Regions from separate parts of the Paenibacillus sp. FSL H7-0357 genome, predicted to be linked through region 1. Evidence: riboswitches for the same ligand, from Rfam matches in the RefSeq annotation. Region 1 holds a riboswitch; each other region holds the start of a gene.
The links. A riboswitch is a leader RNA that binds a small molecule or an ion and turns the genes downstream of it on or off. The one in region 1 is predicted to bind cyclic di-AMP.
Positions count from the first base shown of each region.

Region 2: another riboswitch for cyclic di-AMP. It lies ahead of H70357_RS00505 (C40 family peptidase); the one in region 1 lies ahead of H70357_RS13230 (KamA family radical SAM protein).
Region 3: another riboswitch for cyclic di-AMP. It lies ahead of H70357_RS00140 (resuscitation-promoting factor); the one in region 1 lies ahead of H70357_RS13230 (KamA family radical SAM protein).
Region 4: another riboswitch for cyclic di-AMP. It lies ahead of H70357_RS02580 (hypothetical protein); the one in region 1 lies ahead of H70357_RS13230 (KamA family radical SAM protein).

Region 1 covers NZ_CP009241.1:3,094,267-3,097,973, reverse strand. The annotation lists gene H70357_RS13240 (mannitol-1-phosphate 5-dehydrogenase) at 1-382, opposite strand, end outside; gene H70357_RS13235 (HAD family hydrolase) at 470-1,150, opposite strand; cyclic di-AMP (ydaO/yuaA leader) riboswitch at 1,582-1,720, shown strand; gene H70357_RS13230 (KamA family radical SAM protein) at 1,852-2,988, shown strand; gene H70357_RS13225 (helix-turn-helix transcriptional regulator) at 3,047-3,707, opposite strand, start outside.
Region 2 covers NZ_CP009241.1:102,414-106,120, reverse strand. The annotation lists gene H70357_RS00515 (M1 family metallopeptidase) at 1-693, shown strand, start outside; gene H70357_RS00510 (hypothetical protein) at 705-1,535, shown strand; cyclic di-AMP (ydaO/yuaA leader) riboswitch at 1,756-1,894, shown strand; gene H70357_RS00505 (C40 family peptidase) at 1,952-2,380, shown strand; cyclic di-AMP (ydaO/yuaA leader) riboswitch at 2,766-2,908, shown strand; gene H70357_RS00500 (C40 family peptidase) at 2,914-3,405, shown strand; gene H70357_RS00495 (GNAT family N-acetyltransferase) at 3,667-3,707, shown strand, end outside.
Region 3 covers NZ_CP009241.1:28,675-32,381, forward strand. The annotation lists gene H70357_RS00130 (HD domain-containing protein) at 1-382, shown strand, start outside; gene H70357_RS00135 (TatD family hydrolase) at 437-1,207, shown strand; cyclic di-AMP (ydaO/yuaA leader) riboswitch at 1,406-1,633, shown strand; gene H70357_RS00140 (resuscitation-promoting factor) at 1,924-3,084, shown strand; gene rnmV (ribonuclease M5) at 3,237-3,707, shown strand, end outside.
Region 4 covers NZ_CP009241.1:577,191-580,897, forward strand. The annotation lists gene H70357_RS02565 (ABC transporter permease) at 1-262, shown strand, start outside; gene H70357_RS02570 (hypothetical protein) at 525-713, shown strand; gene H70357_RS02575 (hypothetical protein) at 791-1,243, opposite strand; gene H70357_RS02580 (hypothetical protein) at 1,272-1,781, opposite strand; cyclic di-AMP (ydaO/yuaA leader) riboswitch at 1,906-2,088, opposite strand; cyclic di-AMP (ydaO/yuaA leader) riboswitch at 2,510-2,698, shown strand; gene H70357_RS02585 (hypothetical protein) at 2,804-3,220, shown strand; gene H70357_RS02590 (glutaredoxin family protein) at 3,318-3,560, opposite strand; gene ytxJ (bacillithiol system redox-active protein YtxJ) at 3,557-3,707, opposite strand, start outside.

The sequences.
Region 1 (3,707 bases):
TTCCCACGCCATTCTCGCAGGCAATAATATGAAGCGGCTTCGGATAGGGGTTGCTGTTTAGCCTGTTCTCGATACCCTGCGCGATGGCTCCGGCAATGTCTTTCAGCGCTGTTAGCCCGACCGCTGTCGTCACGATCTCAGCCTCTGCAACAGCTTGAGCCACCTGTTTCTGATCATTCAGATGAAGGGCAGTTACATTCTCCACAATAAAGCGGTCCCGCTCATCATTGGCAAGGGTAACGGGATAGCGCCCCCGTTCCTGCAGCTGAGCGATTTTCAGCTTATTTCTTCCGACAAAACAAACCTCATAACCGGAGTCTGACAGCACTGGACCGATAAATCCCCGGCCAATATTGCCCGCTCCAAAATGTACGGCTCTCAAATCGGTGTCCCCCTTTAGTAAATTCAACTCTATAAAATTTCACGAATCATAGTTGTTATACGCAGAAAATTAGTACACCGTAGTGATTTATACCTGCACATCAGAGATTTCGAAGCAGCTCCGGGAAATCACGTGATCGAAGTCAAGAAGACTTAGGCTTTCGGTCTGGTGATGCGGCATATCAAATTCAAGAAAACGGGTAATGGCATTCGGGATCACCACACAGAACATTCCGGCTGCAGTCGCAGCTCTTGCGCCGTTTGGCGAATCCTCAATAGCGACTGCCTCATGTGGTTTAATGTCAAGAGAGGACATGACCTGGTTATACAACTCCGGATCAGGCTTCACCTTCTCCACATGATCGGAGGTGCGGATGCTCTCGAAATAATCGCGTATGCCCAGCAGCTCCAAATGCCGTTCCACCCAGTCCATAGAGGAGCTGGAAGCAAGGCCAATCCGCAGTCCGGCGTCCTGGGCAGCATCCAGATATTGCTGAATTCCCGGCCGCATCTGTTCGAGCTCCATCAGCTTGCTGTGCCTCTGCTGGACCGCTGTTCTGAATGCCATCCGGTCGATAGGCAGCTTAAGGTCAGTCATCAAATATTCGTAGGGATTAAAACTGTTAAGGCTGGTGCCTATGCAAGTAGAATACTGTTCCAGCGACAGGTCTACCCCATGCTCTCCATAGGCTTCGCTAAAAGCGGTGTACCAAGCTGTTTCCGTGTCGATAATCGTTCCGTCAAAATCAAATATAATCCCTTTGATCAAATCAACCATCTCCCTCACAGTAGTCCGGTAAGCTAAGCTCACACAAAAGCGTGCAATCCGCTTCCAAAAATGCTTCCGGCTGGCGTATGTCTGTAAAAACCATAACAAAGGTTTTCTGGCCGCGTCAACCGGGGCAGCTTATCTTCCATCATATGAGGGCGGTTACAATTGCACAAAAACGAAACTGGGGACAAGCCTAAAAAAAGCGTTTTCCCGGTCGCTCCTGTTTGCACCAAAAAAAACAAAAAAACCTTTCTGTACAAAGGATTTCGCGTTTCTATGCCTTGCGGCCGGGACTCTGCGTATGAAGCATTTCAAAACGACCGGCAATCCCACAACAAAAAAAATTTCTACTCTGCTGATTTGGCTTGGCCCCGTATGCCTTGCCGCGGGCAAGTTTAGCTTTGACTTTTCAAAACTTCCCGGGTTATACTTTACCTACGCTTAATTTCCAGCCTTTGGGCAGGAAAGCGGGGGAACCAGTCTTTTGGGGCGAATCATTCACAGAATGTAGGGTACCATCTTACCCGAGTCCGTCAGCTAACCTCGTCAGTAGTGGATGGGTCTGCTTTTTTAGGTATATTCATAACCAGAGACCCTTGCTAAGGGTCTCTTTTTTGTATTCTAATGACCCTGCTGGCAGCAGTTTGGCTATCGACCTCAAGGCTCCCTTACTTCTCACACTATGAGACCAAGGAGAGATGCAAGTGCAAAAGGTAAGGTACATAACGGATATCAACAAGGTTGCCATGCTGTCTGAAACGGAAAAAGAAAAGCTGAAGGAGATCACCGGCAAATTTGCCTTTCGGGTCAATGACTATTATCTGTCGCTGATCGACTGGGATGACCCGGGTGATCCGATCCGCAGGCTCGTCATTCCAAGTGAAGGTGAACTTGCGGAGTACGGCTGCTGGGATGCATCCGATGAGGGAATGAATTATGTAGTGCCGGGATGTCAGCACAAATACAGAACAACGGCCCTTCTGATTGTCTCCGAGGTGTGTGGAGCTTACTGCCGCTACTGCTTCCGCAAGCGCCTGTTCCGCAATGATGTGAAGGAAGCACAAACCGATGTGGCTCCTGGGCTGGAATACATCAGGAATCATCCTGAGATCAATAATGTGCTGCTTACCGGCGGAGACAGCCTGATTCTCTCTACCTCCAAGCTGCGCTTCATCATCGAAAGCCTGAGATCCATTGACCATGTGAAGATTATCCGGCTGGGCTCCAAAATTCCCGTATTTAATCCCATGCGCATTTATCAGGACGAAGAACTGCTGGAACTAATCCGTACCTATTCATCGGAGGACAAACGCATTTACGTCATGGCGCATATTAATCATCCCCGGGAAATTACGCCCGAAGCCAAACAAGCATTCAGAGCACTTCATAATGCCGGGGCAATCGTAGTTAATCAAACACCGGTGCTGAAAGGCATCAACGATGATCCGGCGGTACTCGGAGAACTGCTCGACCGGCTGTCCTGGGCCGGAGTCACTCCCTATTATTTCTTCGTGAACCGGCCCATTGCCGGCAACCGCGAGTTCGTTCTGCCGCTGGAGCGTGTCTACAACATTGTTGAGGAAGCCAAGGCCAGAACCTCAGGTCTGGGTAAAAGAGTCCGTCTATCCATGAGCCACTCCTCCGGCAAAATCGAGATACTGGCGATTGAAGACGGCAAGGCCTATCTGAAATACCATCAGTCCAGAGCGCAGGAGTACGGCAAATTTATGATCCTGGAATGTCCACCGGATGCGGAATGGTTCGATGATCTTCCCGGCAGCGAGAAGCACTGGACCCATCCTGCTTTCACTTCCCAGATCCCGCAGCTCCTATAAAAGCCAGCACAGTCCCCTTGTATCAGCATCGGGACTGTTTGTTTAGCGTGCTTACCGGCTATTCCATCCCCTGTGAGAACAGCTTGCTGATGAGCGCTCTCCGGCTGGATACGCCGGTCTTGGAGAAGATCGATTTCAGGTGATCCTGTACGGTGTACGCAGAAATATGCAGCGACTCCGCCAGCTCCTTGGTAGATAATCCGCGGGAGAGCATTTCGGCCAGCTGCTTCTCCCTGGCGGTCAGCTGGCAGGCATCGGCCAGCAGCCGGAAGATCTCCGAGGACTTGGCATAGACAAAGGCAACGGCCAGCTCCGTCTTCCCGCCGCTTCCTTCAAGCCTGCTGGCCGTAACTGTCAAGTAAGCCCCATCCTCGACACGCAGGCATAATTTCGCCTTGGAAGGCAAGCCTCCTGGTTCCGTATTCTCGCCAAGTGCCCTCAGGCATACGGCATTGACCGGCCGGGGAAGAACTCCGTGATCCAACCGTTCCAGCTGTTGCAGACGGTTCATCCAATATTGGGCCGCACTATTCGCGCTGACCGGAAGCAGCTGGTCCGTCAGAATCATGATTCCACTGTCCTCCGGTGCGGTATCCATCCGTCCCAGAGGGGGCTCGGAGGCATAGCTGCGGAGTGCGCCGGCAATCAGCGGAACAACAGATGATATCACCGCACACTCCCGCTCCTGAAAAGGAGGTTCGTGCTGCGACCGGAACAAG
Region 2 (3,707 bases), 3.0 Mb from region 1:
GAGCAGGAGTATGGGGTATCATCCAATCATGTCCTGCAGGCCAGCCTGGTGACATCCTCCCAGCCGCTTGACCTGGAAACCTGGAAATACACTCCTGCCGATTCCTATGCCAGAAATGTGTACATCCGCGGCAAGCTGGTGCTGAAGGATATCGAACAGCAGGTCGGAACCAAGACGATGGATACCCTAATGGCGGCCTATACCCGTAAGTTCCGCTTCCGGCATCCTTCTACCGCTGACTTCCAGAAAATCGTGGAGAAGGTGACCAAAAAATCCTGGCAAGCCTACTTCGACCAATATGTATACAGCGGCGGTTCTCCGGATTTTTCGATTGATCATATTAAAATCTCTGACCCTAAAAAAGAGGGCGGCGATGATAATGCCCGTTACGAAAGCTCAGTAGCGGTCAGCAATAAAGGAAATCAGTATGGTGACGTCCCGATAAAGTTCACCTTCCTGGATGGCTATACCGTCCAGCAGTTTTGGAATGGAACAGAGAAGGAAACCACCTTTCAGCTAGCCTACAAAGCGCCTCTTTTGTCCGCAGAGATTGATCCGGATCACTCCATTCTGCTGGAGAGTAAGCATCTCAACAATTTTAGACTGGCGGAGCTGGAGCGAAAGACGCTCTCCCGCTGGACGCTTAGTGCAACGAAGCTGCTTGAAACCCTGCTCGGAACTCTTGTCTGGTGAGGTGAAGGATTGTGAAAAGATCGATAACCCGCGGCTGGTACAGCATGAAAGAGCAATTTTATATTCTGATTCTGCTTTTTATCTATCGGCTGCTTTGGGGCTATTTCCTGTACAGATTCGTCAGGTCAGCCCTCATCCCGGTGCTGCTCCGTTATCCCGATACACACGCCGGCGGCAGCGGAATAGGCAGATTGCTGTATTATATCGAAGGACAGACTGCATTGGGCACAGACCCCGGGGTGCTGCGCTGGCTCTGGCTGCTGCTGGCCCTCTCAGCGCTACGGCTGCTATGCTCCCCCTTTATCCGTGCAGGGCTGCTGCATGAGCTGCACCAGGAGCGCAAAGGGGAGCGGGGAATGTTCTTTTTTCCCGGAATGAAGCTTTACGGACTCCCCGTACTGCTGTTCAGTCTAGCGGAATGGCTTCTGGCCGCAGCACCGCTGTATTGGCTTCTCCCCAAAATGTACGGGCTTCTCCTCAGCGGTATTCTCGATTATACCCTGCTGCTGAGACTGGTTCCTTATGTTCTGGCCTGGCTCCTGTACTTCTACCTGATCCGCATTCTGCTGCTGTACATGCAGTTTGGCTTCACCGGAGGAACAGGCATGTTCTCTTCCTTGCTGGTTGGCCTTAGGGTAATCCTCCCTTCCACCTGTATATCTGCACTGTTCGGCGCCGGCGGCCTGCTTCTGCTGCTGCTCTCCGGAGTGACCGCACTTTTCTGTCCAGGCCTGCCCGCACTGCTGTTCCGGCAATTTTCACCGCTTCCCTCAACGCTGTTCAAAATGTGGAGCATAGCGGGGCAGTATCACCTTTGGTGCAGCAAAACATTTCCACAATAATTACGCCAGTCCCTTGGCATAATAGAAGAGTCACTGCCCCAGATAAAGGGCGGGACTCTTCTTTTGGTTACAACGTGATTTAGGGTATTTGCAAAACTGTAAATCCTCTGGTACAATGATGCCTGTACCAGTAGTAACAACTTTGTAATCTTTTGAAACTAATTTGAAGTAAATGAATGTGCCTTTAAGCATTTAACCTTGTCGATACGTCACTGTTTCGGTGCATAAAACGCCAAATTCCCGGCACCGGGAAGTGGGGGAACCATATTTTGGGTGAATTGATCTCGCTTTAGAGGGGTCATAGGGGAACCTTCTACCGAATCCTTAAGCTAACCTCGCAGGCCTTGGAAGGAGTACATCTTTTGAAAAGTCATAATTTTAAGAAGAAATGCACCGCAGCAGCATTAGGGCTAGTGATGGTGTTCACGCTTGGAGCAGGGAGCGCTTTCGCCGACTCCAGAATGGATACGGTTATTACAAAAACACTGGGAACGACGTATAAAACCGGAGGCATAAGCACTGCCGGCTTTGATTGTTCTGGATTCACCAAATATGTATTTAAGAATGTTGGCCTTACCTTGCCCCGCACTTCCAAAGCACAATTCAGCGTTGGAACCGCCGTATCACGGAATAACCTCCGTTCCGGCGACCTGGTATTCTTCAATACCCTTGGCAATGGAGTCTCCCATGTCGGCATTTATGTCGGCAACGGAAAATTCGCCCAATCCTCTTCATCCCGTGGTGTAACTATCAGTTCAATGAGTCAATCCTACTGGGCCAACCGCTACGTTGGAGCCAAACGAGTAATGAGCACAACAGCTTACAAAGCTATCGCTTACGATTGACATCCCTCAGGAATTTCATCCTCCAATAAATAATTGTAACTTATAGAGATCCGGAAACTGATTATTGCCGTAATCATTTCCGGGTTTTTCCTTTTTGTCTTCCTTATTCTACCTTTTACACGTATTTGAGGTCTGTGAAACACCTTTTTACTAAAAATCCCAACAAATCTAAGTTAAAGCTTACTCAGCGCGTAAATATAAGACCTTTTTAGCAAAGATAACTCTTAAAAAGCGTAAATATTATGCATTAATATGTTTTAAGTGATTGCCAACTGGCGAAGTCTTTGTTACAATTATCGCAGTGAGTTTTTAGTAACATTTTTGTAATTATTGAATCGGGTTTTACAAAGGTTTTGTCATGTATTGGTTAACAAGCTAATCCTAATCAACAGTCATGCCGAGTTCCCTAACCATTAGGGAAACGGGGGAACCGATTTTGGGTGAATTGACCTCCTATTCACAGAGGGGTCATAGGGGACCTTCAACCGAACCCTTAAGCTAACCTCGTAGGCATTTGGAAGGGGTATTCACTTTTGAAGAAGAAGTTAGCAGCAGCAGTACTTAGCTTTTCCATTATGCTTACCATCGGAGCAGGAAGCGCTTTCGCGGATTCCAAAATGGATAAAGTCATCGACAAGACCATCGGAAGTAAATACGTATCCGGCGGTGTATCGACCAACGGCTTTGATTGCTCCGGATTTACAATGTACGTTTTTGATAAGATCGGTATCAATTTGCCACACCAATCCGGTTCCCAATACCAAATGGGTACTGCCATTTCCCGGGATGATCTGAGAGCGGGAGATCTTGTATTTTATAATACAAGCGGTAAAGGTGTATCCCACGTCGGCATTTATGTCGGTGAGGGCAAATTCGCACATGCTTCATCCTCCCGTGGTGTAACCATCAGCACGATGAGTGACAGCTACTACGTCAACCGCTACGTTGGCGCCAAACGGATCATGAGTACAGATGCTTACCAATCCGTTACTTCTGATTCCCAAGACAATGATGACGTGCAATAAGTTGTCGTAAAACGGGCACTCTTCCATGATTTTTGCCGAAATCTGGAGGGGGCCTGTTTTTTTTGTCTATAAAATTACTTACCCCTCTCAATATCCGCAAAACATAAATCTCCCCCAAATTTCCTCCATTTTATAAAATATTTTTACTACTTTGTCAAGTTTCCGCCTTTCAGAAAATTTCTGAGTCGAATCAGGCCAGTTATGGATATAATTAGGTATAGCTAGTGCTGTTGCTCCCCATGAAAGGAGGCCGGTGGCCTTATGATTAGCTCCCCCGTTACATTCCATGTAGTTCCCATGGA
Region 3 (3,707 bases), 3.1 Mb from region 1:
ATTGTTAAGCGACTTGTGCAGCCGGTTTATTCATCGTAAACTGTATAAATATGTAGAGATGGAGAACCTTGATTCCGAGACGATTGACGAAATACGCCGCAGCTTTGCCGTGGCAGGGCTAGATGCCGATTATGATCTGGAAATTGATTTTCCGACAGATTTGCCCTATGATGTGTTTCGTCCGGGACAAGGCTTTGACAGCAAGCAAATTCTGCTGCTTGACCGCCATGACAAACTGAGGGAGATCTCTGAAGTTTCAGATATCGTACGCTCCATCAGCGGAATTCACCGCGGCCGTTATCACCTGTATTTTCCACAGGATAAGCTGCAGAAAGCCCTTCCATTTCTGCCTTCTTCTATCGCAGAAATCTTTGCAAAGTAATCCAAAAATACTTGGAATTCATCATAGAAATTATGACAGAAAAGGGGATGTAACATGCAATTGTTCGACACGCACACCCATCTGGATGCTCCACAATTCGACGAGGACCGCGAAAAGGTAATCGCCAATGCGCTCGAGGCAGGAGTTACCAAAATGATTAATATTGGCTTTAACAGGGAAACAATCCCAACAACCATGAAGCTTGCTGAAACCTATGATTATATCTATGCAGCCGTCGGCTGGCATCCGCAGGATGCCATAGACATGAGGGACGGGGATCTCGAGTGGATTGCCTCACTGTGCAGTCATAAAAAAGTAGTTGCCATCGGAGAAATTGGGTTGGATTACTACTGGGATACCTCTCCTAAAGAGGTACAGCATGAAGTGTTCCGCAAACAAATCGGACTGGCCCGTGAACTGAAAATGCCGATTTGCATTCATAACCGTGATGCTCATGAAGATGTGGTGCGGATTCTTCGTGAAGAGAAGGCTGATGAAATAGGCGGAGTGATGCACTCCTTCTCCGGCAGCTGGGAAATAGCCAAAATGTGCCTGGATTTAGGCTTTCACCTATCCTTCGGCGGCCCGATTACATTCAAGAACGCCAGAGTGCCAAAAGAGGTGCTGGCCCAGACTCCGCTGGACCGATTGCTGATTGAAACGGACTCGCCTTATTTGACACCGCACCCTTTCCGGGGCAAGCGAAATGAGAGCGCACATGTGAGATTAGTAGCAGAGGCTGCCGCGGAAATAAAAGGGATTGATTTACAGGAATTGGCGGAAATTACGTATGCGAACGCACTGGAACGATTTGGGATTGTCTGAAATCGGGAGTAAAAGCGGTGAAAAATGAAGTATAGCCGATATATTAAACTTTTTTAATTTAAAAACGGCTGAATATTACAATATTTTAATCATTTTTTTGCGTAAACGTGGTTGAATCGTCCTTTACAACATGCATCAAAACAGGATATCATCTTTTCAGTGCAGTGAGCTGTTGTTACTGTGACAGTCACTGAATCATGGATCGTCTCGCTGAGTCTCCGTATGGAGAACGGGGGAACCAATAATGCCTGCCGCATGTCCGTACATAGAGTACAACACAGAAATGCCGCAGAATTTATTTGATTTCTTCACGTGGTCTTTGGGGTGAATTTGAGGGCAACCGCCGTGAGCGGGTGACCTAAGATAGGGCGTCTCTCTTATGCCCGAACCCGACAGCTAACCCCGTAAGCGCAAGTAAGAGAGGAAACCTCGTGCATAAACATTCCCGCGTATTCTGACATCCGGAGAAGCCACGAAAGAGTCCTCTGTGAACTCTTTTTTGGGCTTTTTTTGTTTTGAATAATGCGAATGTTCCCAGCATACTGTTATATAACAGGTATCTGGAGTAATTATGCCGGGCAGGCGATCCATGAGCAGGAAACGCTGAAGCAATGCGGGCGTATCCTGTTGCAATCTCAAACCTAGTTTCGTCAGCAATCATACAGTCACCTTGATATACAACTTGACGACGGGGCTATGTAAGGAGGATGGAGAGAGTGGGCGTATTCCAACCAGAAGTATCCCATGATTCGCAATCATCCAGCAGGTCTTTCGCATTACGGTGGAAGCAAGTGAATCCTCGCTTACTTTCGCTTGCAGGTGCGGTATCAATCGTTATCGCGCTGCTCATTCTGCTGTACGTACACGGTCAGAGCAAGAAAGAGATATTTTTAGTTATAGACGGGAAAGCACAGACGCTGGAAACGCGCGAAGCGCTGCTCAGTGATGTGCTGGCTAAGGAACAAATTTCGCTGCAGCCGCATGATGAATTATCTATTGGCCTTAGTGATGAGATACAGGACGGCGACCGTGTCGTGATCAATCGTGCGCAGAAGTTTAGTCTCACTGCGGATGGAGCAACAAAAACGCTGTACACCACCGAAGACACTATCGGTGACGCCATTAGCAAACTGGGTTTAAGCCTGGAGAGCAGTGACAAGATATACCCTTCGCTTGACACCACAGTATCGGCCGGCATGGAAATTAAAATTGTCCGCATCAACAAGCAGATTGTGGAGCGGAAGCAAAATTTGCCATTCCAGGTCATTAAGACCTCAGATCCTTCCCTGACCAAGGGGACCGTAAAAGTGGCACAGTTAGGCGCACCAGGCGTCATGGTCCAGCATATCGAGAAGGTCTACCAAGATGGAGAACTGGTCTCTATGCGCATGATTGGCAAGGAAGTACAGACGGTTACCAAACATAAAATTGTTTATGTTGGTACGAAGCCCCTGCCAAAGCCCGTTGTAGCTGCTGTGACAACTTCCAAAAAAAGTACGGCATCCAAAACAACCAAAGTTTCCGCAAAAAGCAGTAACGTCGTGCACAAGGCAGGCGTAGATTTCCAATACAAGAAGATGATCAAAAATGTGTCGATGACAGCCTATTCTTCAGAAGAACCAGGCATTGGGACCCGCACGGCTTCTGGCACACGTGTAACAGAAGGCCGGACAATAGCTGTGGACCCGAATGTAATTCCTATCGGCTGGTGGGTGTACATTGAGGGATTAGGGTTTCGCCGAGCAGAGGATACCGGCGGTGCCATCAAAGGCAACAAGTTAGATGTTTATTACGATTCACTGAGCCATGCCCGTAATTTCGGCCGCAAGTCCCGGACTATTTATGTGATCGGTCCAGTGAAGCCGGAGCTGAATTAACGTGGTCCGCTTTTGCAAATTAATGGTTTATAAGCTATAGTGAGTGTAGCACTGACAGAACGGGCTACCGCTCATCACTTATACATTCTTTAGCCAAAAAGAAGGGGAGCGAATCCTCTTCTTTTTGTGTTTTACAGGAAGGAGCAACGTGTATGATTAAGGAATTAATTGTGGTGGAAGGCAAGAGTGATACGGTTGCCGTCAAGCGGGCGGTGGAGGCCGATACGATAGAGACTGGCGGTTCAGCGGTAGACCGCAAGGTTATCGCCAAGATAGCGCTGGCAATGGAACGCAGAGGCGTGATCATCCTTACGGATCCCGATCATGCCGGCGAACGCATCCGCAAGATTGTTTCCTCCAAGGTGCCAGGCTGCAAGCATGCATTCATCCCGGAGAAGGATGCTACACGCAAAGGGGATATCGGTGTTGAGAATGCATCACCGGAAGCGATCCGTCATGCGCTGCAGCATGTACATACCTCCTTTGAAGGAGCCCCTGCCCTAATTGGGCTGGAGGATCTTATGGCGGCGGGCATGCTGGTGCATTCGCGAGCGGCTGAGCGCAGGATGGCGCTGGGCAACCTGCTTGGCATCGGGTATTGTAACGGCAAACAGCTATACAAG
Region 4 (3,707 bases), 2.5 Mb from region 1:
GTTCAGCATCTCTGTCCCGGATACCCTGCTCGTTAAGGTAGCAAGCTTTGTTCCATTCACTTCTCCGCTCAGCATGCTGCTGCGTATTGGTGTTGGCGAGGTAGCGACCTGGGAGATTCTGGTCTCGCTTCTCATCTTACTGGCAACTACCTTACTGTTCGGCTGGCTGGCCGCCAAGATCTACCGCACGGGAGTGCTGATGTACGGCAAACGCCCAAGCATCAAGGAGATCAGAAAAGCGATGAAGGCCTACAAAATTTAATTGGAATCATCAATATATACCTTTTGAGGAGTGCTTGATTTCATTCAAGGGCTTTTGACAGGAATGGGCATTGCCGGTATGATTGCGTCATTAATCATCTTTGGCAGACATTCTAAACGCGCAAACTAAGAAGTGATCATAGGTTTTACTGAGGAAGCCGCGGTTCGGAAACCGCGGCTTTTTTGCGGCTCCCCGGGAGTTCAGAGCCAAACTGGATCAGTGAAGGTTTATGGTGTATGTTATTTAATAAGGAGTGGTAATCTTGAAAAAAAACAATCAAATCCCCGCGATCCTCGCAGCTTCAATTCTGCTGATTCTGCTCAGCAGCATGCTTAAGCCAGAGGGCTCTACCCTGCTGGGTGTGCTGCAGACGTTAATGCTCGGAGTGGGCTTGCTGGGCTGCTGTACAGCGGCCTGGAGATTCGCCAAAGGCGGCAAGGGCAAGAGCTGAGTATAAATAGAAAAGGCCGCAGCACTATGCTGCGGCTTTTTCATGCGCTTTGACAAGTTGCTATATTCCATACGCAGCTATACAACAAACAAGTTTGCTTCAGGCCGCAACGTTTCCAACCGGCACATTTGCTCGCGCACATGTCTCAGCCGGGTTTTCAGCACTGGCACGCTTTGCTCAAGAATGGTGCTGATTGCCGGCAGGGGCAGCAGCATGCCGTACCATAACACCTGCACAATCTGATCCTCCCAGGCTAATCCATTGGAAACAAAGAGGCTGCACTCCTCTGCAGCCCGGGAGCATTGCTGAATGCACTCCCGGTACGCATCCAGAGAGAAAGGCTGCGGGATGAAATCATCATGAAGGTACCGGGTATAAAGCTCAGTGAAGGTCTTCATCGCAGTCTTTTCAGCAACGGCACCCTCTCCCAGCAGCAGACTGGTGAGTGCATAAATATTTCCGGTGTTCTTTTGGACATATTCCGCAAACCCGCTGGCAGCTGTCCATCCCGGGGATAATGGGTCTGGCATGTCTTCACGTTCCTTTCTGAATAAGAAATTATAAGATGGAGAAATAAGCGATGGATCTGTCCATTAGCTCGGCTATGTCCGGTTCCTGCCAGCTGCCTTTATGCAGCAGGGAACTTGAAGGTTTATAGTACATCCGTCTGAAGGGGGGCGTACCGCCGGCCCCAGCTGTACGGGAATAGGGAACCATTTGCAGATGTGACGTGACGACCTTGCCTTGCAGCTTGGCTTTTAAATCCAGCAGGGCCGTTTGCACGATTTCTTGCTGACCCGGCTCCCACTGCGCACCTAGCTGCTGTACAATTTCTATGGCTTCTTCCAGCCTGTGATTGCGTATACTTCTCAGAAAGGTGCTCCATTTAATGACGTCAAAATGATCGCCTTCCGCAGACAGTATCCCCGCTCCCCAGCTGCACCCAGCCTTGCACGTAAGCTTCAGCACACCATACCGGCATTTGCCGGATGACTCCGTGGCATGATGGAATGGCCAGGGGGCATCGAATACAAACACTTCTATACGTAACAGCCTGCGCTGGTTCATTTCGTTTTCCCTCCTACCCATTTATAAGCTGCAGCCTCAGCACAAAAAACCGCAGCAGAGGAGGACCTCTGCTGCGGTTTTGGTACAGGCTTAAATACACCTGGCGCAAAAACGTGGCGGATCAAGGTTCTCTCTAGTCGCTTACGGGGTTAGCTGTCGGATTCGGACGGTGAGAGTCGCCCTACCTAATGAGACCACAGTCTCCTTCGGATTCACCCCAAGAAAGATTCTTATCTTCCAGGAAAGGCCCTGCGGGCCTGATGGTTCCCCCGTTTCCCGCACTGCGGGAATTCAGCGTTCATATTGCATTTCATGCATTGGATTCAAACCGAATCATACTCTTTTCGCATGAGCTTTGTAAAAAGGAAAAAACATTCTTCTGAGCCGATTTTCAGGGAATTCTGGCAAAGGAAACGGTAAGATGCGCTAAAAGGGTGTTTATCAACGGTTTTCGGCTTTTTATCTCGTGCATACGACTGCTTTTGAATTAGGGTGATCAGAGCACAAAAGGCAATTTACTCAACATTGGGTGAATAAAATCACAACGCTGAATGCTTTTTCGCAAATCGTTGATAAGCCGAGTAAATAAGAGGAATGATGAGATTGAGGCTTAAGTAAGCGCTACCTGATCTGGATTGGGTTTACTAAATGCATTATTTTGGCAGGTTTGGCGGTTTACAAGGCCGTGACCGCCAGAGTATGATTACTTCTGTTTACTACACAATCGAATACGCAGTCCGCTTAATTTCCGTTATGGAAAGCGGGGGAACCAACAATCGGCAGCCGATGTGAGAGTCGGAGCCGGTTATGGGGTGAATCCTGTGAAAGTGCGAGAGAATGCTCGCATGGATACAGGTAGGGCGACTCTCACTGCCCGAATCCGACAGCTAACCTCGTAAGCGTATTAGAGAGGATGAGCACAATGTGACCGCTAATTGGACCACAGAGGGAATTCCTTTGTGGTTTTTTGCTGTGTTCGTACGAGAAATGAATGGAAGTCCTAGGCCGGAGGAGAGGAAGATATGGCGAATTCGGAAGAATATGTACTCATTAACGCTCCGACTAAAGCGGGGGAGCATTTTATCAAAATCTTAAAGTTCAGAGGCTACAAGATCGCAGGAATCGCCAACAATGCGGCGGAGAAGCGGCGTCTGGAGGAGCTGGGAATCGAGGTCAATCTTGTGGTGGATACACATCATCAGAATACATGGTTCCGCCCCTCTTTTCCGGTAGGCAGAGTATTTCTGTTCGAGAGCAGTGTGACCTTATGCTGCCGGTATATCCAGATGTGCCGGACCTGGACGACAAAACCAATATACGTAATTACGACTTCGATGAATCCCAGACTGGTCTATAAAGGACTTGGAGCGGATTCCGTCATCTATTCCCACAGCGGAAATGTCTCTTTTCTGGCGGATGTCTCAACGAATCCAGGATAAGGCCATATAAAATGGCAAATAAAAGGCATCCCCTGGACAGAGGTCCAAGGAGATGCCTTTTTCAAAATATAAATATTTATATGCCTCACGCTATGAATTATTCAGCAGTTGCTCCAATAAGCTCCTTAAGTTCGGAAACGTTGAAGCCTTTGACTGCGCGGCCTTCGTACACAGTAACAGGCACACCCATGAAGCCCAGCTTCTCGACTTCTTCCTGATACACTGTACTTGTCATAACATCACGCACCTCGAAGCTAACATCTTGCTCGGTCAGCCACTGTTTCACTTGATTACAGTCGCTGCATCCTGTGGTGGAATAGACAATAACCGGCTGGCTCATTGGCTCACAGCTGCCTTGATGGCGTCCCGGGTGATTTTCCAATGGGAGGTGTTCCAGCGCACTTCGCCGTCTTCGAGCAGGAAGATCTGCGGAGATTCATGCTTGATCCCGAAATCTTCGGCAATCTGATTGGACAGCGGACGGTCT